4 regions of the Paenibacillus sp. FSL K6-2524 genome follow, and region 3 is predicted to be linked to each of the others. Evidence: riboswitches for the same ligand, from Rfam matches in the RefSeq annotation. Region 3 holds a riboswitch; each other region holds the start of a gene.

Region 1 (5,997 bases), 3.5 Mb from region 3:
GGATACATGATACCTGGACCTGAGCACAAAAGGAATTTACCATTTGCTACGTATAGCGACCTGAACCGACAGCAACATGTGACCATCTTCTGGGAGAGCCTAGGACTCCGAGGCATAGCACAACTTCCGCAGCAAAGTATTATTCATAAAGTAAGTGTAGCTGGAGTGGATCAGGTTTATTTGGAGGACGGACCACATCTCAAGGTGAATTGTGAGATAAACTTTACCGTTTACGATAATGATAAGTACTATGATGTGCCCACAAATGTACGTTGGAAATACGGTATCAGTTATTTTTGTTTAGCCGGACTATTAGGGATTATGATGTATATGGTGCAATCTAATCATCTTTGATATATCTTCGAAAAAAACAAGCCGAACTCCCAAATGGGAGATCGGCTTGTTCTATTTAATGATTCAATTATTGATTAGGAGCTGCCATGCTGTCATCTTGAGTGATAATTACAATTTCAGCATTCGTGATACCTGGCAATGATCTAGTCATCATGGATGAGTGGTAGGCAACAATTTTCATACCTGCTTTCAATTCTACTTGACCACCAAGTATAGAGATCACTTTAGTATCTTCCGAGATATTCAAAATGACATCGTTTTGACGAGAGTTGTCAGAACCTACATTTACATATACTTGGTCTTTTGCTACATCGTCTGTTGCAGAGATTGTACCCTCAATTTTGTTGGTTGCTTCTGCCTTAACGACGATTTTGTCAGCATGTGTTTGGCCTGGGAAGCTAAGTGCCATCACTGGACCATAGTAAGCATCAACACGAACATCAGCTTTCAATGCATCTTTAGTTAATGTATTACCTTCTTCGTCAACGATTTGAGTTTTCTCATCAACGGAAAGCATGACATAATCGGTTCCGCCTTGTTTCATTGCGCTTCCGATCAAAGTGATTCTGTGATCCTCTACATTTGTAATAATACCGTTCGTACCGGCAACCTCCTCTTGAACGGACTCTTCTACTTCTGTATTCACCACGACATAGTTGGTTGTGGATTGAGCTGGAATGCTCATAGTTACAGCAGGTCCATAAAATGCTTTGACACTCATGCCAACTTTGATATCAGCGGCTTTGATGGCTTTACCATTTTGATCAATAATTACAGCTTTGTTGGCAAAGTGTAATACCATCGTGTCCTCGTTCGAGTTATAGATGTCTTTACCTGTTACAACAATTCCGTTTTCTTGCACTTCGGTTACCTTACCGTCAATTCCAGTGAAGCTTTGGTCTTGAACAATAAGTGTCAATGCGGTTCCGCGTGCTGGAATACTTTTTGTGATACTAGGACTGTAAAATGCTTTAACGGCTTTCTTCTCATCCATAATCGTTTGTAGAGCTACGCGTTTACCTTTAGAATCTATAATTTTAGTATCTTTAGTGATGGAAAGAACGATTTCGCTTTGATCGGATGGTGTAACACCACGACCTGTTACGGTAATGAACTTGCCGGTTTTATCATTTGTAAAGTCAGTAATTTGCCCCATAGTACCTGAAATCACTTTGAGTTGGCTCAGAATGTTACCAAGGCTAATTTGTCCGTAATGAGCTGGTGCAGCGGTTGGGATGCTTTGTGCATTTGCTGCCACTGGCATAGCTGCCATCGTTAGAATAGATGCTGTTGCTATTACTTTATACATTTTGTTCATTTGTCATACCTCCATTATTTGTGTAGATATTCAACCTAGGTGCTTGGAAAGTTAATTTAAGCCAAATAGGCTTGTTTATATAATTCTAGACGGTGAGGTCCCGTGAAATGTTGCAGTTTGTATGGGAATCTCTTTAGATTTCATATATTTACTATGGGTATATGTGTATCAATTAACATTAATTTAGAAGTGATTCGAGTTGGGATCCATGTTACGATTTGGACGTACCAAAAATCATGCCGAAGCCCATTCGGGCACGGGGGAACCATTTATTGGGGTGAAGTCGCAAGCATGTGACAAGGGGAATCCACTTTGACCCGAACCCGTCAGCTAACCTCGTAGGCTACAAAGGGAGAGATTTATTTTATGAAGTACAAGTTTAAAAATATGGTTATCACCGGAGCTCTTATTCTAGCACCAGTTCTAGCGGCAAGCCCGACAATGGCTGCTCCGAAAGATGTGGCTACTCAGGTTCCGAATTTTAATATGATAAACATTGAAAGCTACGGCTTTTATTTTAATACTCAGAACTGGTCTGAGCTTTTGGATAAGCTAGGACTTAATATTAAGCCTGTTATCTCACAACCAGATGTTACATTACCGGACAATAGCAAGCCTGAATCTAGTACTCCGGAATCTAGCAAACCGGAAACTAGTGATCCGGTGAAACCAAGTACTCCAGTAGAACCGAGTACTCCAGTAGTGCCAAGCACTCCAGTGAAACCAAGTACACCAGCACCAGAACCATCAAATCCTGGAACAGGAACGGATAATGGGGATCAAGCTGTGAAGGATGATTTTGCTGCACAAGTGGTTGATCTAGTGAACCAAGAACGTGCTAAGGTAGGACTTCAACCTTTGAAATCCGATTCTGCACTTACTAATGTCGCGATGCTGAAAGCGAAAGATATGTATAACAACAATTATTTCGACCATAATTCGCCGACTCTTGGATCTCCGTTTGATTTGATGAACGCGCAAGGTATTCAATATCGTACGGCTGGTGAGAATATTGCCAAAGGGCAACGTACACCAGCAGAAGTGATGAATGCATGGATGAATAGCGATGGTCACCGTAAAAACATTCTAAGTGCTAATTACACTACAATCGGTGTAGCGTACTATAATGGTGTGTGGGTACAAGAATTTATCGGATAATAATAACTTTGGAATGGAAGCCTGCAGGTATACCTGCGGGCTTTTTTTGTGTTAAAAATGACGACAAAGTTAACGTTTTGAGCCACTTTAAAACAATAAATAATAATCCTATGTAAATACCTATGTTATATGTGAAATGTGGCGCAAAATGTGGTATGTTAATGTAAATTGTGTTAAAACGGGAGCGGTTTCTAATGAAAGTGAGCATTTTCGATGTTGCCAAAAAGTCGGGTCTGTCGGTCGTTACGGTATCCAGGGTATTGAATAATGCGACATCTGTACGGCCGAAGAATAGGGAACGAGTATTACAGGCGATGAAAGACCTGGATTACCGCCCGAATGCATCTGCTCGAAGCCTGGCAAGTGGCAAAACCGGTATTATCGGGCTAATGTTGAACACATTACATGATACTGTTCTTGATGCTGTAATTACGGAGATTAACGATTACTTAGCGGAGCATGATTATTTCTTGGCGCTTTCTATTTCACAGCATGAAGACACATTCCACCGTTCCTTATTTCAGGAAGATCGGGTAGATGGAGTGATCTTGTTGTCTCCAACAGATCCGGACATGTATATAATGGAACTTAAGAAGAGAAAAATCCCTTTTGTCATCCTGGATAATCAGCAGCGTACTCCTTCGGCCCCTTCAGTTATTATAAACAATTTCAAAGGTGGCTATGATGCGACAAAGCATCTGATCGATCTTGGGCATACTGAGATTGCTCACGTAAGTGGACCTAGCCTAGTCACAAGTAGCGAGGATCGGGAGAAAGGGTATTTGTTTGCGCTCGAAGAGGCAGGACTGAAGCCATTTGGTATTGAACAAGGGAATTTCAATATTCCCTCAGGTTACAATGTCGCGAGGCGTTGGATTGAATCGGGCACGTTACCTACTGCGGTTTTCGCAGCAGATGATTTTATGGCGATTGGTGTAATGGATGCATTTAAGAATGAGGGAATCCGAATTCCCCAAGATGTATCGATTGTTGGATTTGATGACCAAGTATATGCCGATGAGTTTCATCCATCATTGACGACGATTCGTGTACCATTCAAAAAGATCGGGAGGCAGGGCGTAAATATCCTGCTGAATTTAATCAAGGATCCGTCCAAACGAAATGCGACTGTGGAACTTGATCCGAAGTTAATTGTGAGAGAATCCTCAGGGGTGCCACGGCACTCTTCATAAATAAACAGAATTCAAGCATAATGCCAAATGGGATAAGCTTTATATCTGGAGTCTTCTAGGTTGCTACTTTTGTAGTATACCTGAAGGCTCCTTTTTTATTTGTATAATTAATAATCATTTCATGAACGCAATATGGTGTCGCAGGGTGTGTGGTTATGTCTTATTATTATGCAAAAAAGGATGCTTGCACAAAGTGTAAGTTTAACCGTTTAAACTTAAAAGCATATATTTTGTGATTATTTACACCTTCTATTTTTATAAAATAGTGCAGTTTTTGTGTAGGAAAAGGCGGAATCGTATTAAAAAGGAGTATTGAACAAAGATGAAGACTATTGTGTTATATAACATAACATAAAAGAATGGATTAAGACAATGATAATGAAATTAGGTTGGGTTTTAATAAAAATATAACGTTATATGTAATGTAATTATGTTGAGTTCATCAAAAAGATATTTAAATCATCGTATTTAGTATTATTGGATCTATATTGTTAGACGATAATTAGAATACATGACATCGATAAAGCGCTTTAATTTATTATTTAATCGAAAAACTCAGTTTATTTTTAAAAAGGTATTGTCAAACATCATGAATATGATTATTATAAGCTCATAACATATAAAGTTAAAGCCCTTTAACTTTATGAACAACATCTTGGTAAAGCAAAATAAAAAAGGGGAGGGATTGTAAGGATGAAATTATCTGAGTCCAAGCGCGAGAATTTTTATTTCTACCTATTCATCTTGCCGTGGTTAATCGGATTTTTAGTCTTTGCGTTATATCCAATTTTAGCATCACTGTATTATAGCTTTACGGATTACGACATTATTAGTAGTCCTAGGTTTATCGGCTTGGACAATTTCAGAGAGCTATTCCAAGACGAGTTATTCTACAAGTCGATTCTCGTCACGCTGAAGTATACCTTTATTAGTGTTCCACTCGGTCTATTTCTATCCTTAATTTTCGCGATGCTCATTAATATGAAGATACCTGCCCGTGGCTTTTTCCGCACAGCGATGTATTTTCCGAGTATGGTATCCGGCGTTTCGATGTCACTTTTGTGGTTCTGGATTTTTAATCCGGAAGCGGGTATCTTCAACTACATTCTTTCCTTATTCGGTGTTAAGGGACCTGCTTGGTTCTTAGACGAAAAGTTTGCAATGTGGGGCCTAATTATTATGACGTTCTGGGGCGTAGGCGCTGGGATGATTATATTCTTGGCCGGTTTGCAGGGCGTTCCAGCTAGTTTGCTTGAAGCTGCAAAGTTGGATGGAGCAGGAAAATGGCGGTCATTTTGGAGCGTAACGTTCCCGATGATTTCTCCCGTATTTTTATTCCAATTGATTATGGCAGTAATTGAATCATTCCAAGTATTTACGCAAGCTTACGTTATGACTCAGGGTGGTCCGAACTACTCAACACGATTCTACGTCTTCAACGTATATGTGAGCGCATTCAAAGATTTCCGTCTCGGGTATGCTGCTGCGATGGCGTGGTTATTGTTGGTTGCAATTCTGATTGTAACCGTGATCATTATGAAATCTTCGAATCGATTCGTTTACTACGAGGGGGGACGGGATTAATGAGTGATACCGTGATTGATAAAACTCCGAATATTATTATTGATCCTACAAAAGTAAAAGGTGACCGGAAGAGAAAAATGACTGTTGGCGAAATAGTTGCATTTGTTTTATTGATTCTCCTCACCTGTACGATGTTGTTTCCAGTGATATTCATGATATCTACCGCATTGAAAACATCAAAAGAAATGCTGCAATTTCCACCGACTATTATTCCTGAAACATTTGCTTGGGACAATTTCAAGACACTGTTTACTAATGATGAAATTAAATTCGGTATCCTTTATAAGAATAGTATTATTGTCGCCGGATTGTCAGTTGTAGGAACGGTCTTCTCATCCGCACTAGTGGCGTATGGTTTCTCAAGATACCGGGCTAAAGGGAAGAAGATCA
Region 2 (5,997 bases), 3.9 Mb from region 3:
TCTCCGTGCGGGGCGGAGAGAGTATAACGCTAAAGGTCAATTTTACCGTCAAGCTCCCAAAAATATTTGCCCGGATGGGGTCCGCCGGAGATTTTGTGATGGCAGGGCAGTGGTTTCCGAAATTGAGTGTCTATGAACCCGCAGGCACGCGTGGTGTAGCTACAGAAGGTTGGAATCTTCATCAATATCATGGAAATTCTGAATTTTATTCTGACTTCGGCATTTATAACGTGAAGATTAATGTACCCAACAACTACACTGTAGCCGCCACCGGATTTCCGACCAAAGCTGCAGTAATAGATGGGGACCGTAAGACGGTGCAATATTATGCAGATGATGTACATGACTTTGCATGGTCGGCTTCACCTAACTTCGTCTATGCAGAGGAACCCTTTTCTTCTCCCGATGTCCCGGGTGTCCGGATCAAACTATATCTAGATCCAGCTCACAAGGATTTAAAAGAACGCTACTTCTATGCAGCCAAAGTGGCATTATCTAATTTCAGTAAATGGTATGGGCAATATCCTTATTCTACCCTATCTATTGTTGTCCCGCCCGCCGAAGGCAATGGAGCTGGTGGAATGGAGTATCCAACACTTATAACCTCTTTTGGAGCGAGCAGTGACTCTCCCGGTTACGAAGAACTTGAGCGAACTGTCATCCATGAAATTGGACATCAATATTTCTACGGTATGGTAGCGAGCAACGAATTCGAGGAGGCCTGGTTAGATGAAGGTTTCACCTCTTATATAGAAGACAAGTTAATGGAACAAGAATTCGGCATCACTGCGAACCTGCCTATTCAGGCCGCTATGATCTCCTCTCCTGTCTCACTAACACAGGTCTCATGGAAGTATGGTTCAAGTGATAACTATGCCAAAAATGTCTATTACCGCGGCAAACTAGTTCTGCGCGACATCGAGAACCAGGTCGGGAGCAAGACCATGAACCGGATTTTATCTACCTATGCGCACAAATATCGGTTCAAGCACCCCACATCGACTGATTTTCAAAAAATTGTAGAGCAGGTCACAGGACGCTCCTGGAAGCCTTATTTCAAACAATATGTATATGACGGTGAAATGGCTGATTACTCCATCAATAGCATCACCGTGAAGCCTATCAGTCAGGATAAGAGTCCATTGTACGAATCAACCGTCAGTATCAGCCGGAATGGGGCAACAACCCCCAAAGTTCCGCTACTCTTTACCTTCAAGGATGGACATACGACTCACAAAGTATGGACCGGAGAAGACAACCAAATCCAGATGAAACTGGAATATAAAGAACCCCTAGTTTGGGCTATGATTGATCCCGACTATTCACTGGTATTGGAAAATAAGCATATTAACAATTTCTTTAACGCTGACATCGATAAGACGCTCCGCACACGCTCTAATCTAGGAATCGTCAAACTATTGGAGTCCCTACTTGGATCATTCCTATGGTGATACCTAGCTCATAAAACTAAGGCTGTGCTTACGATGTAAGTTTTGCTCGATGCTTATTCAAGTTGCTACGCCCACAAAATCCATGCTTACGACGTAAGTTTTGTACGACGTCTATTCTATGGTGCTACGCTCACAAAACTTTTAGGAGGGAAGAAGGTTATGACCTATGTTCGCAGTGGATGGGGGCATCTAAAGAAGCAGTTTCCCTCCGTCATTATTCTGTTTCTATATCAACTTCTCTGGGGTTTCTTTCTGTACCGGCTAGTTGATACGGCTGTCACCTCGGTGCTACAAAGATATCCGGATCCTTCACTTAGCGACCTCAGCCGGATTCTGTTTCTTGTTGAGGGTCAAATCGGACTACGGGAAAACCCCGATATTGCAATGTACTTCTGGATTTTGGTCAGCATGGTAGCCATTCGTTTGGTACTGGCTCCTCTAATTCAAGCCGGCATCTTGTATGGATTAATGCCCCAGGAATCACGAAAATCCGGTTTGCCACTCTTTAGAGGAATGCAAGTGTTCGGGAAGCCGCTTTTTCTCTTTTATCTTCTAGAACTCATTCTTATTTTAGTCCCAGCATTTTGGATTGTACCTAAATTGAATCATCTCTGGCCTAGTTTACTGCAAACAGGAAGCGATCTTCCCACTATATTAACCATAGGGGGCTATGCGCTTGGATGGGTTTGTTACATCTGGATCCTAAGGCAATGCCTCCTGTTCGCCCAGTTTGGATATCTATTTAAAATGGGTACCTGGGGTGCCTTACTGACGTGTATAAGATATCTGTTACCAGGGATAGGCATTTCACTACTGCTAGGGATATTCAGTTTTACGGTGTTCATGTTGTTCGGTACCATCTCATGGTTCTGGACAGGTTTAATCGCACTTATTCTGCAACAATTACATCCATTATTCCGAAGCATATTTAAAGTTTGGCAAGTAACGTCTCAATATCAGCTCTGGGAAACAAAGTCACAAAAAAGTTAATTTTATTTTCTCTCTACTAACTTCCCTATTCCCTTGTAACTCTAAGACCCCCGTATCTTTACGGAGGTCTTGTTCTCTATTCACTCTGTAATTCTCGCTATTTAACTATTGCCAAAAGATACCTACCCCTGCTACAATAACAGCAGTACAATTCCAGTAACAACTTTGTAATTATTTTTGTCATCTTTAGCAGGAATTCTACTCTCGATGTAGAATATGTATTCTCGGGTGTTATATCATAGCCGAATTCCCTGACCGGGGAACGGGGGAACCATTTTGGGTGAATTGATCTCGCTTCAGAGGGATCATAGGGGACCTTCAACCGAATCCTTAAGCTAACCTCGTAGGCATTGGAAGGAGCTTGACCTGTTTTGAGAAAAAAGCTAACCGCAGTAGCAGTAGGTTGTGCCCTCTTATTTACTTTAGGAACTGGTAGCGCTTTCGCAGATTCCAAGTTGGACAGTGCTATTGACAAGGGCCTAGGTACTAAATATGTTTCGGGTGGAACTACAACATCAGGATTTGATTGTTCCGGATTCACTATGTTCGTATTTAGCAAACTCGATATCGAGTTGCCTCATCAATCAGGATCCCAATATAAGATGGGAACTGCTGTAGAAAAAGATGAGTTGAAAGCTGGCGACTTGGTGTTCTTTAACACTAGTGGCAAAGGCGTATCTCATGTAGGCGTATTTGTTGGAGACGGAAAGTTTGCTCACGCTTCTTCTTCTAAAGGAGTAGTTATCAGCAAGCTAAGTGATGATTATTATGTTAAACGCTATGTTGGAGCTAAACGTATACTCAGTACAGATAAGTTTGAAGAAGTAGCTACAGATTCACCAGATCATGATGATGTAGAATAATAGTAACAAGCAAAACCCGCAGAGGTTCCATTCGGAATCCTCCCTGCGGGTTTTTTTATTGCCCACAGGAATTATTACCACGTTAACGGGAATTATAAACGGATGGGAGACATCATTATGGGAATATCGACCAAATAGGGTGTTGAACTTGTAAAAGTTTGCTCACTTTGATACACTAATCAAAGTAAATAGTAACAACTTTGTAATCTGTCTTGTAACAGTAACTACGACTACGACTACGACTACTTTCAGGTGCACATCATTGAACAGCCGAATTCCCGGCACCGGGGAAACGGGGGATCCAGTATGGGTGAATTGATCTCGCTTCAGAGGGATCATAGGGGACCTTCAACCGAATCCTTAAGCTAACCTCGCAGGCATTGGAAGGGATTTGACATCTTGAGAAAGACTTTGACAGCAGCGGTAACTAGTTTAGCTATTTTGTTTACTATGGGAACAGGAAGTGTCTTCGCCGATACCTCAAGCAAAACACCATTAGAAACTGTAGTTAGTTCGGTATACGGTACACCCTACAAATTTGGGGGAGTTAGCACAAGCGGATTTGATTGTTCCGGATTCACTAGGTATGTCTTTAAGAAGATGGGTGTGGATCTTGCTCGTGTTTCTACAGCCCAATACCAGCAAGGTAAAGCCGTATCTAAGAGTCAACTAAAAGAAGGGGATCTCGTTTTCTTCAACACGTTAGGAAAAGGAGTATCTCATGTCGGTATTTACATCGGTGATGGAAAGTTTGCACACTCTTCATCCTCGAAGGGAATCAGTATTGATAAACTAAGCAATAGCTACTATAAAGCTCGTTATGTTGGAGCTAAGCGTATTTTGAGCCAATACAGTTACTCTGTCTATGCCGCTGAATCTTGATTTCTTTCATAAAACAAACACAAACATAAGTAATGTAAGATAAACTTTATCGCCACAATTGATTCTTGCCGGAATCTATTGTGGTTTTTCGTATTCTATTCAACAACACGGATACTCAGCAATATATGCCGGATAATCAATATTGGTTCAATCTCTCTTCTTTATAACGAAATTTTTAATTAAAAGGTTTCCGCCTTTTACTAATTTCCTTATAATGAGAATTACCCCTTCACTTCACATTTCAAACATCTCAAACATTAGAGTCTTTACAATGATATAAAATCCCGTTACAGTGAGGGTAAACTGACTCTGCTGGAGAACGCAAAATGCGGCATTCCTACGGTCCAAGGAGGCATAAAAATGGATAAACCTATTCCCCAGTTTCAGATAGCCGCTATGGAAGATAGTCACGGAGCGGAAATAAGCACATGGCGTTACGATTCCCCTTATGATGTCTATAGTTGGCTACCTTGGGAACAAATGAAAGCGCTCGATGTAGAATTCGGTAATCCAGTTTTACGGGCCGAGCAGTATGTTTCCCTATTGGATGCAAATGGAGTACTTTCTGGATTTGCCCAATACTTTCCACTAACTGATGTGACAAGACTCGGGATCGGTATGCGACCTGATTTATGTGGGCATGGTATGGGGCAGTCATTTGTATTGACGATTGTGGAGGAAGCCTTACGTCGCACACCACATCATGTCATTGATCTAGAGGTACTGACTTGGAATACTCGGGCAATCCGAGCCTACCAAAAATCCGGTTTTACGATTACAGATTTATATGAAAAATTGACTCCCGGGGGAATATCCAAGCCATTTTATTGCATGGTATACAAAGGAATTCCAACTCTTCCAGAAACGCCAACTTCAGAATGACTATGACAATCTGCACATTATTTCAAAAGATTTGAATAGTATATAAAATAAATATTACTATTTTTGACACAAACGCTTTGATCCGCTACCAGGTTCCGTTATAATAAAGGGGATAGTTTACATTTGGAGGGACGATCGGAATGCAAAAGTGGATCATGAGCGGGTTATTCTTCGTCGCGTGTGGATTAGCCCTTGTATTAATGCTCTCCTTACCAGGCAAAGAACAAGTTGCACAAGAAAATAAACCTCAAATGCCAGAAGTTACGTTAAGCGCAGAGCACGCAGAAACCGTTGTCGCGACAAGTTGTATTAGTTGTCACGGGGATCAGCTAGAAGGAAATGTGGGACCAAATCTACAGAAGATTGGTGCCGAGTTATCCGCAGAGCAACTCTACGCAATCATCAATAAAGGTAAAGGTAATATGCCTGCATTCAAAGATAGACTAAAGGACGAAGAAATTGCCAATGTCGCACTATGGCTAGCAGAGAAAAAATAGCATAATTTACAGAATCGCAGGGAAGGCCCGCGAGGAGCATGTTATCATCTCCTCGCGGGCCTTCTGTGCCATCCACACATTTTCACATCATAGAGCACTACATGCCTGCTTTGCAGCCAATTGGATTAACCTACTAGCTATGTTATGGCATAAGCGCCTTAACTATCACTATGCTAAAGTACATTGGACCAGTTGCGCCGAATCACTGCAGCTTGGCGTCAGCACAGTATTTAACGAAAGTAAGGACGCAGAAGAAATGCATAAATATATCTATGTGTCCTGACTAATGCAGATCTATCTATATTCATTAAAATTCAAACTAAAACATGTAAAGCTTATCGATCTACTGCACTGGATTTTACGAAAGCTTCGTTATATTGCTGCGCTTCTTTAATATCCACTGCCGTAATCCCGCCTGATTCCCATGATGTT
Region 3 (5,997 bases):
TCTCGCAAGAAGTGTGGTAGGACAGGTTTTAATCTTATCTGTTGTAAGTCTTAGTGTGAGTCTGTTGTTGACATGGGGATTAATGTCAATCCTTCCTGAATCCATGCCGTTCCAGATGAATCTGTCTACCGCTTTATTAACAAGTGGTCTGTTTGTGGTCACGTCCTTGTTAGGATCACTTATTTCAGTAACTCAGGTTGCTAAAGTAGATGCATTGGAAGCTATTGGGAGGGTTGGAGCATGAGTTCAAAATTGATAATGAAGCAAGTTACAAAGACCTTTGGTGACGGAGATTCAACGATCTCAATCCTTAACCGTTTAAACCTCGAAGTTAATGAAGGAGAGTTTGTAGCTGTTCTTGGTCCTTCTGGTTCTGGTAAGAGTACGTTCTTGTCAACGGCGGGTGCGCTGTTATCTCCAACGAGTGGAGAGATCATTCTGGACGGAGAGTCTCTGACTGGAAAAAGTAAGCAGGAGCTTACTTCAATACGCTTGCATAAAATTGGGTTTATGTTTCAAAGCGCGAATCTACTGCCTTATTTAAAAGTACAAGAACAGTTGTTATATGTGGCAAGGCTTACTGGGATGAATTCCAAGGAAGCGAAAGACCGTTCCGAGCGTTTATTGAAACGTCTGGATATATGGGAACGTCGTAATTTTTATCCCGAGAAGTTATCTGGAGGGGAGAAACAACGGGTAGCTATAGCTCGGGCATGGATGAACAATCCTGCGATTCTGTTCGCAGATGAGCCAACAGCCAGCTTGGATTTCAAGCGAGGTAGACAAGTGGTGCAAATGATAGCTGATGAAGTGAAATCAGAAGGTAAATCAGCTGTCATGGTTACGCATGACGAGCGAATGTTAGAGTGGTGTGACCGTGTGTTGCACTTACAGGATGGAGTGCTTGTGTAAAGAATTCATCCACTTATATTTTTAAAATAGGGGTGTTCCACAAACCATGTGAATGGTTACTGGGATGCCCCTTTTTGTTAGCTTGTTCACGTTCTTTTCTGAGCTGCGCTTTCAGTATAGGAACACTTTGTCCAAGTATGCATTGAATATCGGCTAAGGGGAGCTTCATCCCGTACCATAGAAACTTCAGGACTCTCTCGTTAAGAGCCTCAGTAGATCGTAGGGGATCGCTCGTCAGTCCTTCAGAGCATTGACGTATACAAAATTGATAAGCTTGCAAAGAGAACTGACGAGGATTCCAATCCGCTTGAGAAAAGGGCTCGTAGAGCTCTAAAAAGGTACACGTTGTTACTTCTTCCGCTGCAAAGGATTCTTCCAACATCACATAACTAAGGGAGTATATTGAATTCGCGTACTTGTGTACGTATTTTGCATACATCTTATTGTTGCTATGGAGTTTTCGTAGTAAGGGAGACTTGTTCATTGTAAAAGTCCTCTCTAAAGATAAATTGTGATAAATTTATAAAATCGAGAAGTAGGCCGTAGATTTATCGATTAAATTTGTTGTATTTAGATCAAAGTGAGGCTGCTTCGGGATTAAGACCTTCGGCAATGCTTTAATAAAATTGAATGATTGCGGTACTCCCATAATTCTGCACCCACAGCAATTCTGTGCTGTACATATTTGACTTGAGCAAGTTTCAGTAAGGCAGTCTGAACCAATTCAAACTGATTTTTCGCCCAATCAGAGTCTTTATGACGAACAATCTCCAACGCTTCTTCAAGTGTACTATTCCGGATATTCATTAGGAAGGAACCCCATCTAATTAAATCCACTGCTGTATCATCCGCAGAAAGGATACATTCAGCAAAGCCACATTTTTTACCACAAGAAAGCTTAAGGACAACATGCCAGCATCGTTCTGATTGTCTTGTCCCACTCAGAAGAAATGGGGGAGAATCAAAAGCAAAGAGTTCTATTTGCGAAAGTTTATTCTGATTCATTTAGCGTTCCTCCTGAGGATTCCATAAGTTTAAGATCCACATGATGGGTGAATTTAACCTTTTCTATAAAAGCGAACAGTTCGGATTCACTCTCACAGACAGCAGTATGCTCCAGCCATATCCGGTATCTCTTTTTATGAATAGCAGATAGATGTAAAGGAAAGATCTTGCGAGATCTTACGATATACCAACCGGAGGCAACATCCTTCCAAGGTGCTCTAAAGACATTGGAGAGTGGAAATCTGAGTCGTGTAGACCAATCCTGTTTCTGCTGCTTATCCCGAATGCTTCTATACACCTCGCGTACAATGTTTGGATCCATGCATTTCTCACAAGATGAATGGTTACTAAACTGGCGAAGCACCTCTATTTTGTTCTCACCAAATCCGTAACCCACAATATATCGCTGATTATTATCCTCATACCATAGCGCCCCGAAGCATAAGTAGCTTAGACTTACGGGTTCAAGCATGTTTTGATGTATCCCCAAATAATAAACCTTTTTTCCATTCAAAGTGACTCATCCCTTTGCAACTCTTTCATTGTAGGCATCAAAAAAACCGCAGACAGAGTAGGACCTCTGCTGCGGTTTGCGATTACAGGGACAAATAAACCTGACGCAAATGCGTGGCGAATGAAGGGTCTCTCTCTATGCGCTTACGAGGTTAGCTGTCGGATTCGGGCGGTGAGAGTCGCCCTACCTTATGAGACTACAAATCATCTCCTTCGGATTCACCCCAGTAGGCCTTATCGGCCTGATGGTTCCCCCGTTTCCCGCGGAACGCGGTAATTCAGCGTGTGTTCCTCAGAATGATACTATGGCTTGAATCCTTTTGTAAAAGTCAAAAGTTATCTCTTAAGTCAGGGTTAAACCAAATTCGGGCAACAACGGAGAAAAAATGGACTAAAAGCATATATGTGACCTATTACAAGGCCTCTACCTCTCTCAGGCTCGGTTTCTTGATTTATAGGTTTTTGAGTGGTCAAAGTCCCCATTTTCTATTCTGTATTAAATTTATCACAATCATTACCATTTTCGCGATAATCATTGCAAACTCACGAAAATAAGAGAGATAAGGAGTATAGATATCAAGTAAGCGCTCTCCAATATGTATTTAGTTTCGAATTTGCATTTTTTTGGCAACAATCGCATTTTACAATAAATCAGCTTGAATGTATGATTACTCCTGTTTCCATCACACAATTCAAAAAACAATCGAATATTTATCCGCTTAATTTCCGTTAAGGAAAGCGGGGGAACCAACAATGGGCATCCGATGTGAGAGTCGGAGCCGATTATGGGGTGAATCCTGTAAATGATGCATGAGTAGTGCATTGATACAGGTAGGGCGACTCTCACCGCCCGAATCCGACAGCTAACCTCGTAAGCGTATGGAGAGAGGATGAGTGCAATGTGACGGCTTTTGAGTCACAGAGGATTTCCTCTGTGGCTTTTTGTTGTGCCATTTTATGAAAATTATTTACAGGTACCGTCTAATGACGTGACACAGTGATTGGGAACTGTGTCCGAAAATGATGACTGATCAAAGGATCGTTCGGAGATTTTCGTTGCCTCCTTATGTGCTTGAGAAAGGGAAAGATAGAGATGGCGAAAGAAGAATATGTAGTTGTATGGGCACCAACAAAGGCCGGAGAAAATTTCATAAAATTATTGAAATTCAAAGGCATTAAGGTAGCAGGGATAACCAACAGTCAAATGGGCAAAAGTCGGCTAGAAGAATTGGGAATCGAGCATTGTATTTTGGCAGATACGAGTCATCCGAATACGTGGAATCTCCCGCCGTTCCCGGTAGGAAGAGTATATCTGTTTGAGAGCAGCCTTACGTTATGTTGTCGTTACATTCAGATGTGCCGCTCATGGACGAGAAAACCCATTTTTGTAATCACAACTTCTATAAATCCGCGATTAGTGTATAAGGGGCTTGGGGCGAAATATGTAATTTATTCTCACAGCGGTGATGTGGCCTTTCTGGCAGACAAATCCGCCCTATTAGAATAATGAAAGGAGTGTGATGAACCATGATGGATCTGTATATGGTGGTTGCATTAGCAGTTATATACGGTTTGTTTTATGGATTTACGACTTGGTGCGAACGTGTAATTGAAGATACGGGGAGGAATGAATTGTGATTCTGATTATCTCGATTACCTTTTTATTGTTCCTATATTTAGTGTATGCCTTGATTTATCCGGAAAAATTTTAATTTCATAATAACGTAACTCTAAATATTGTAGAAGTTTTAGGCAATATAAGCCTAATTATAGGAGGGTCAGTCATTCATGGGCATTTTACAAATCGTTGTTGTAATCGGAATCCTGCTGTTACTGGTTAAGCCGATGGGCACTTATTTATTTCATGTATTTTCCAATGAGCCGAATCGTACGGATAAATGGTTTTCGCGTATTGAAAAGGGCATCTATTCCTTGATTGGATTGAAAAAACGGGATCGAATGTCTTGGAAAAAATATGCGATGAGTTTTATTTTGACCAATATCGTATTGGTAGCTTTCAGTTATATTTTTCTTAGATTGCAGCGGGAATTACCGCTAAACCCGAATGGAATCGGGGGCATGGAGCAGACGCTTTCTTTTAATACAGTAATCAGCTTCATGACGAATACGAATCTACAGCATTATAGCGGTGAAACGGGGATTTCCTATTTCTCGCAAATGGCGGTCATTACGATGATGATGTTCACCTCGGCGGCTAGTGGTTTCTCGGTTGCTGTTGCTTTTGTCAGAGGGATAACCGGGCAAAAGTCGGTGGGAAACTTCTTCGAGGATTTTGTCAAAGCACATATCCGTGTATTCATTCCTTTAGCGTTACTGGTTACCCTAGTGTTGGTAGGATTACAGGTACCACAGACGCTGAAGTCGACACTGGAGGTCGCTACACTTGAGGGGCAAACTGGGCAAATTGCCATCGGCCCGGTTGCATCACTAGAATCGATCAAGCATTTAGGTACTAACGGAGGAGGGTTCTTCGGTGCCAACTCAGCGCATCCATTTGAGAACCCGAGCCCACTTACCAATGTAATTGAAATGCTCTCAATGTGGTTGTTACCGGCATCCCTACCGTATATGTTTGGTTTGTTCGCTAAGAACAAGCGTCAAGGTTGGGTGATTTTCACCGCGATGATGACGTTATTCGTCCTGCTACTCTCGCTGAATTTTTATGCCGAAAGCAAAGGGAACCCCGTCATTAACGCCATGGGAATTGATTCATCGCAGGGCAGCATGGAAGGTAAAGAGGTACGTTTCGGTATACCACAGTCCTCGCTGTTTACTGCTGTAACAACTTCGGCGACCACAGGTAGTGTTAACAATATGCATGATACTCAGACCCCACTGGGCGGGGTTACCCCACTGGCGTTGATGATGCTGAACAATGTATTTGGCGGCAAGGGTGTCGGGCTAATCAATATGCTGATGTATGCCATCCTGGGCGTGTTCCTCTGCGGTCTGATGGTTGGTAGGACACCAGAATTTCTCGGACGAAAGATAGAAGCGAGGGAGATGAAACTGATCGCGATCGCGATTTTGGCTCATCCGCTTATTATTCTCGTACCTACGGCCGGGGCCTTTCTGACTGATCTCGGTAAAGGTGCTATTACGAATCCCGGCTTTCATGGGTTGTCTCAGGTATTATACGAATATGTTTCTTCTGCCGCTAATAACGGCTCAGGTTTTGAAGGACTTGCGGATAACACATCCTTCTGGAATATCACCACAGGGATCGTCATGTTGCTAGGACGATATATATCGATGATAGCCATGCTTGCAGTAGCAGGCTCCCTGCTCCGCAAGAAGCCAGTTCCAGAGACAATCGGTACTTTCCGTACAGACAATCACCTATTCACGGGTATTCTGATTGTTACGGTACTAATTATCGGTGCGCTGACCTTTCTGCCGGTCATCGTGCTTGGTCCGATTGCAGAATATTTGACCTTAGGATAGGAAGAGGGAGATCTAGATGAGTACTGTACAAAGAAAAAAGCTGCTGACCGGACCCATAATCCTAAGCGCTGTTAAGGATAGTTTTATAAAGCTTAATCCGGT
Region 4 (5,997 bases), 4.0 Mb from region 3:
ATTTCATGGTGCAGAGCACAGCCGATTCTCTCATTCTCTAGGTGTATATGAAATTACTCGTCGAATCATCTCGCAGTTTGAACAGGGTAAGTACCCTGATTGGCCAAGGGATGAGCGATTGGTTGCTCTTTGTGCGGCATTGCTCCATGATCTTGGGCACGGTCCCTTTTCTCATTCTATAGAACAGGCATTTCAAATGGACCATGAGGATTGGACTTGTAAAATATTGCTCGGAGATAGTGAGGTTGCTTCAGTATTAAGAAGATTGGGTGATGATTTCCCGGCCAAAGTGGCATCCGTCATTCGTAAAGATTATGACAAACCGATCGTTGTTAACTTGGTCTCAAGCCCGCTTGATGCGGATCGAATGGATTATTTGCTCAGGGACGCTTATTTTACGGGTGTAAATTATGGCACCATTGATATGGACCGAATATTACGGATGCTCCGGCCATTTCAAGGTAGGGTTGTTGTGAAGGAATCAGGAATGCATGCGGTGGAAGATTATTTGATGTCCCGTTACCAGATGTATTGGCAGGTTTATTTTCATCCCGTTACCCGTAGTTCAGAGATCATCCTAAGGCAAATTCTTCGCCGAGCTAAGGAATTGTATAAGAGTGGGCATTCCTTCGCTTTTTTACCTGATCCATTGCCAGGCCTATTCAAACGTGAATTAACTGTGCAGGAGTATCTACTATTAGATGAGGCGCTCATTCAAACTGCATTTATGCAATGGAGAAATGAGAAGGATGATTTACTTAGTGATCTTTGTTCCCGATTTATGGACCGTAAATTGTATAAATATGTAGAAACTGAATCCCTTGATAAGGAAATGATAGAAGAAATACGGCACGCTTTTGCAAAAGTGGGACTTAACCCAGATTACGACTTGGAAATTGATTTTCCCACTGATCTGCCGTATGATGTTTTTCGACCTGACGGGAAATTTAGGGAGAAACAAATACTACTCTTGGATCGTCAAGATCAGTTGCGAGAAATTTCTGAGGTATCGGATATTGTTCGGTCAATCAGTGGACTTCATCGGGGTAAATTTCATTTGTACTTTCCGGATAATAAATTGACCCCTGTGTTAGATAAGCTTCCCCAGGAAATTGCGGATTTGTTTCAATTACAGACATAATTAGGAGGATTAGCAGAATGCTATTCGATACTCATACTCATTTGGATGCAATTCAGTTTGATGAAGACCGCGAGGAAACGATTACAAGGGCACTGGAGCAAGGTGTTACTCGAATGATCAATATCGGTTTTAATCGGGAGACGATCCCGACAACAATGAAGCTTGCGGAGGCTCATGACTTCATTTATGCAGCTGTTGGTTGGCATCCACAGGATGCGATTACGATGCAAGAAGGTGACTTGGACTGGATCGCCGAATTATGTGCCCACGAAAAGGTAGTTGCGATCGGCGAAATAGGCCTCGATTATTATTGGGATACTTCACCTAAGGATGTACAACATACGGTACTCCGTAATCAAATTGGACTGGCTCGGAGTTTGGGCATGCCAATCTGCATTCACAACCGGGATGCACATGAAGATGTGGTTCGGATTTTACGTGAAGAGAAGGCAAGTGAGGTTGGCGGAGTGATGCACTCGTTCTCCGGAAGCTGGGAAATTGCTAAAATGTGTCTGGATATGGGGTTTCATTTGTCGTTTGGTGGCCCCATTACGTTTAAAAATGCCAAACAGCCAAAAGAGGTCTTAGCACAGACACCGATGGATCGATTATTGATCGAAACGGACTCCCCATATTTAACACCACACCCATATCGTGGTAAAAGAAATGAGTCTGCACATGTTCGTCTAGTTGCAGAAGCTGCAGCTGAGATAAAAGGCATGTCCTTCGAAGAAATCGCTGAAATAACAACTCAAAATGCGCTGGGACTATTTGGGATTAGATGAATTCGAGAGTAAAAGAGCTGAAAAAGTGAGTAAACGGGAAAGATTAATACTTTTTAACTGTTTAAAGCGAGAATATTACAAAAAATTAACCATATTTTAAAAGAAACGTGGTTGATTGATGCTTTACAACATGCATCGAAACAGGATAGAATCTTTTCAGTAATCGAATTCGGTGTCCATCTGGAAACTAATGGGACGTCTTCGATCACATGTTTCCATGAACCAGTCTCGCTGAATCTCCTTAATGGAGAACGGGGGAACCGATACGTAGATTGATCAGGGTTCGTATACCGATCCTCTCGTAATTGATTTCTTTATGGGTCTTTGGGGTGAATTCGAGGTCATTGCGCCATGAGCGAATGTACTGAGAAAGGGCGGCTCTCTGCGTCCGAATCCGACAGCTAACCTCGTAAGCGTCTCAAGAGAGGCAACTCGTGCATCCTATTACATCATGACATGCGGAAGCCACGAAGGAGTTCCTCTAACTCTTTCTTTAGGCTTCTTTTGTTTTTGAATAAATGTAATAGGCACATCATACTCTTGTTTAACAGGAGGATGACCTATGCCGACCGGACTGGGGCAGGATGCGGAATGCAGTTGTTTATGCATTTCGTACAAATGAATAATAGTCACGTCAAATGTATCTTATATCGACTTAGACGGCGGGGCTATGAAGGAGGAGAGAAGATATGGGCATTTTCCACAAAAAGGAGACCCATGAATCACGCTCATCCAGCATGTCTTACGCAATGCATTGGAAGCCTGAAAATTTACGTCGGATTTCTGTAATTAGCTTGTTCGTGATCGCTGCAGTTGTCACACTGATTGGTTTGAATAGCCAAGACAAGAAGAATGTCGCCTTGGCAAAAGACGGTGAGATGGGATCAGTAGAGACACAGCACTCGCTAATGAATGAGGTGTTGGATGAACACTCCATTTTATTGAATCCGGAGGACAAAGTTTCAAGTCCACTTGCAATTTCCGTTGTGAGAGCCGTTCCCGTAAAGCTTACTGTGGACGGAACAACCAAGACACATTTTACAACTCAGAAAGACGTAGAGGGTGCTATCAAGGAACTAGGTGTTTCCTTGGACCCCATAGATAAAATTACCCCTGCTTTGAGTAGTGAGCTTAAGTCCAATTTGGAGATTCGGATTGTCCGGGTTAACAAGCAACTGGTTCAAACTCAAGAGGCTGTACCATTCACCATCGTGAAGACCTCTGATCCAGATCTGCTTAAGGGGAAGACTAAGGTCATCCAGCAGGGAAGCAAAGGTTTAGTTACCCACAACATAGAGAAAGTATATGAAGACGGAATTTTTGTATCTAAGCAGTGGCTCGGTAAAGAGGTCTCTAAGACCGCTCAACCGAAAGTGATAGCCGTTGGTACAAAGAAACCAACAGCCGTTCTGTCTGCCAGTATCACTCGGACCGGTGATAAGGTTGATATTAGTGGACTAACGACCAAAGGTGGCGTCTCGTTTAAATATAAAAAAGTGCTGAAGAACGTCACTCTTACCGCCTATTCTGCCGAGGAAGACGGTATTGGTACGAAGACAGCTTCCGGTACTCGTGTGAAAGAGGGAAGAACAATTGCTGTAGATAAGAGCGTTGTCCCGATGGGATGGTGGGTCTATATCGAAGGTGTTGGCTTCCGTCGTGCCGAGGATACGGGTGGTGCAATTAAAGGTAATAAAATGGACGTCTATTACGATAGCTTGAAGGCAGCCAATCAATTTGGCCGCAAGAAGGGTCGTACAGTCTATGTCATTGGTCCTACCAAGCCTGAGTTAAACTAGAGATCTAGTTTTACATTGGGTAGGGAATCGGATAATATTATGTTAATAAATAAGCTTAAGTTCAAGAAGAGGATTTATCCTCTTCTTTTTGTTGTGATAAGGAAGGAAGAGAGTACATGATCAAAGAGATCATTGTGGTGGAGGGCCGGGACGATACGGTTGCTGTGAAACGTGCCTTAGAAGCAGATACGATTGAAACCGGTGGCTCTGCAATTAACGAAATGACACTGCGGAAGATAGCCCTAGCACAGGAGCGACGTGGTGTTATTATTTTTACTGACCCTGATCATGCCGGTGAGCGCATCCGCAAAATTGTAGCCAATCGGGTGCCTGGCTGTAAGCATGCCTTCCTGCGGGAAGCAGATGCGACGAAGCGGGGAGATATCGGCGTCGAGAATGCTTCTCCTGAGGTCATACGTGAGGCCCTAGCTAATGTACGCAGTGAAGTCGTTGGTGAAGCCAGTGAAGCGGGAATGACCGACTGGGAGGATTTATTGGCGGCAGGGCTTATTATTCATCCGGAGGCAGCTGCTCGGCGGAGAGTCATGGGTGAAATACTTGGTATTGGATATTGTAATGGGAAACAATTTTATAAGCGGATGACAGTATTTAGAATTAGCCGGGAAGAATTTGCGGCCGCATTAGCTCAATTGGAAGACAAAGGGGTATAACTTGTTATGAATATTTTGGAAGACGTTTCAACGCCACGCCGGACGAAAGAGATCATTGCGCGACACGGATTTAAATTTAAAAAAAGTCTAGGTCAGAACTTTCTGATCGATCAGAATATCCTCGGTAAGATTGTTGCTGCAGCAGGATTAGATGAGTCCAAAGGAGCACTGGAGATTGGTCCAGGTATTGGTGCGCTTACGGAAAAGCTGGCTCAAGAAGCAGGGAAGGTGGCGGCCGTAGAGATCGATCGTCGTCTCATTCCTATTCTTAGAGAAGTTATGGAGCCTTATCCTCAAGTAAATGTTATACAGGGCGACGTTCTGGATCTGGATTTGCGCGCACTATTTGAGGCAGAATTCGGCGATGTTAGCGGTGTTAGCGTGGTGGCTAATTTACCTTATTATGTAACGACGCCGATCCTGATGAAGCTATTGGAAGAGAAATTACCACTGGAACATATTGTCGTCATGATTCAGAAGGAAGTAGCCCAGCGGATGGCGGCCTCTCCAGGAGGCAAGGAGTATGGCAGTCTTAGTATTGCTGTTCAGTATTACAGCAAGCCAGAATTAATTTGTATGGTGCCTCCTACTGTCTTCATTCCACAGCCGAATGTAGAATCGGCAGTCATCAGGTTAACAGTTCGTGATGAGCCACCAGTGCAGGTGGATGATGAGGCTTTCTTCTTCGAGGTCGTACAGTCTTCTTTTACTCAGAGACGTAAGACGATTGCAAATAACCTGAAAAGCCGTTTCTTCTCAGGTGAAGGGCGCGAGACATTGGAACGCCTGTTGGCAGAGGCAGAGATTGAACCATCAAGACGTGCAGAAACGCTCAGTCTAGAGGAGTTCGCTCGTCTTAGCAATGTTTTCCTTGGTGCTGGATTGAACTCTTAGTTACTGTAACCATTCCCTCTGTTAGCCCATACGATGGGGGTAGAGGTGATGGACTTGACGAATTTGGGAGACTTGGTCGTTCGCAAATCTTACGGAGGAGATGTAACCTTCCGAATTGAGAAGATTGAGCGAAATGTGGCCATAATCAAGGGAATAGATTTTCGGTTGCTGGCTGACGCACCTTTGACTGACTTAGTTAAAGTGGATCCGGATTCCCCTAGCGAAAGAGCGAGACGTGCGAATATCCAGGCTACAAAATCGCTGGAGTGGTTACATCGAGAACGAGTCGAGCAAGCACAGCGAAATCAGACTGTATTAAATCAGGAATGGCTTCCACAAGATAACGTAGAAACTGAACCATCGTACTTTGAGGTGCCTGGTAAGGTACTTCATTTAGATGGTGATGAGCGGTATTTGCAGAAAAGCCTTGAACTGTATGAGAAGTTAAGAGTGCCTGCTGAAGGTTATTTTGTGAACGAGTCTGCTATGGCCGGAGCACTGCAGCGTTTGCTGCCAAGTGTTCGTCCAGATATCGTGGTAGTGACAGGTCATGACGGTGTACTCAAGAATCGCCCTAACAGCAATCTTTACAATTTGTCGAGCTATAAGAACTCAAGACATTTTGTAGAGGCTATTGGAGCGGCTCGGCAATATGAACGTAATTTTGATACCCTGACTATTGTTGCAGGAGCATGTCAATCGCATTT

The links. A riboswitch is a leader RNA that binds a small molecule or an ion and turns the genes downstream of it on or off. The one in region 3 is predicted to bind cyclic di-AMP.
Region 1: another riboswitch for cyclic di-AMP. It lies ahead of NST85_RS02125 (CAP domain-containing protein); the one in region 3 lies ahead of NST85_RS18270 (hypothetical protein).
Region 2: another riboswitch for cyclic di-AMP. It lies ahead of NST85_RS00565 (C40 family peptidase); the one in region 3 lies ahead of NST85_RS18270 (hypothetical protein).
Region 4: another riboswitch for cyclic di-AMP. It lies ahead of NST85_RS00170 (3D domain-containing protein); the one in region 3 lies ahead of NST85_RS18270 (hypothetical protein).

The regions. Positions count from the first base shown of each region.
Region 1 covers NZ_JBBOSP010000001.1:490,272-496,268, forward strand. Annotated here, with positions in the region: gene NST85_RS02115 (site-2 protease family protein) at 1-354, shown strand, start outside; gene NST85_RS02120 (peptidase) at 422-1,672, opposite strand; cyclic di-AMP (ydaO/yuaA leader) riboswitch at 1,900-2,032, shown strand; gene NST85_RS02125 (CAP domain-containing protein) at 2,039-2,830, shown strand; gene NST85_RS02130 (LacI family DNA-binding transcriptional regulator) at 3,025-4,023, shown strand; gene NST85_RS02135 (carbohydrate ABC transporter permease) at 4,717-5,607, shown strand; gene NST85_RS02140 (carbohydrate ABC transporter permease) at 5,607-5,997, shown strand, end outside.
Region 2 covers NZ_JBBOSP010000001.1:123,748-129,744, reverse strand. Annotated here, with positions in the region: gene NST85_RS00575 (M1 family metallopeptidase) at 1-1,451, shown strand, start outside; gene NST85_RS00570 (hypothetical protein) at 1,611-2,441, shown strand; cyclic di-AMP (ydaO/yuaA leader) riboswitch at 2,672-2,806, shown strand; gene NST85_RS00565 (C40 family peptidase) at 2,813-3,304, shown strand; cyclic di-AMP (ydaO/yuaA leader) riboswitch at 3,563-3,699, shown strand; gene NST85_RS00560 (C40 family peptidase) at 3,704-4,186, shown strand; gene NST85_RS00555 (GNAT family N-acetyltransferase) at 4,547-5,068, shown strand; gene NST85_RS00550 (c-type cytochrome) at 5,209-5,565, shown strand; gene NST85_RS00545 (4a-hydroxytetrahydrobiopterin dehydratase) at 5,901-5,997, opposite strand, start outside.
Region 3 covers NZ_JBBOSP010000001.1:3,985,249-3,991,245, reverse strand. Annotated here, with positions in the region: gene NST85_RS18290 (ABC transporter permease) at 1-244, shown strand, start outside; gene NST85_RS18285 (ABC transporter ATP-binding protein) at 241-912, shown strand; gene NST85_RS18280 (hypothetical protein) at 926-1,294, opposite strand; gene NST85_RS18275 (hypothetical protein) at 1,510-1,917, opposite strand; gene NST85_RS18270 (hypothetical protein) at 1,904-2,431, opposite strand; cyclic di-AMP (ydaO/yuaA leader) riboswitch at 2,558-2,724, opposite strand; cyclic di-AMP (ydaO/yuaA leader) riboswitch at 3,137-3,324, shown strand; gene NST85_RS18265 (hypothetical protein) at 3,503-3,937, shown strand; gene kdpF (K(+)-transporting ATPase subunit F) at 4,065-4,142, shown strand; gene kdpA (potassium-transporting ATPase subunit KdpA) at 4,219-5,895, shown strand; gene kdpB (potassium-transporting ATPase subunit KdpB) at 5,912-5,997, shown strand, end outside.
Region 4 covers NZ_JBBOSP010000001.1:32,958-38,954, forward strand. Annotated here, with positions in the region: gene NST85_RS00160 (HD domain-containing protein) at 1-1,141, shown strand, start outside; gene NST85_RS00165 (TatD family hydrolase) at 1,159-1,926, shown strand; cyclic di-AMP (ydaO/yuaA leader) riboswitch at 2,146-2,358, shown strand; gene NST85_RS00170 (3D domain-containing protein) at 2,616-3,725, shown strand; gene rnmV (ribonuclease M5) at 3,842-4,396, shown strand; gene rsmA (16S rRNA (adenine(1518)-N(6)/adenine(1519)-N(6))-dimethyltransferase RsmA) at 4,403-5,290, shown strand; gene yabG (sporulation peptidase YabG) at 5,339-5,997, shown strand, end outside.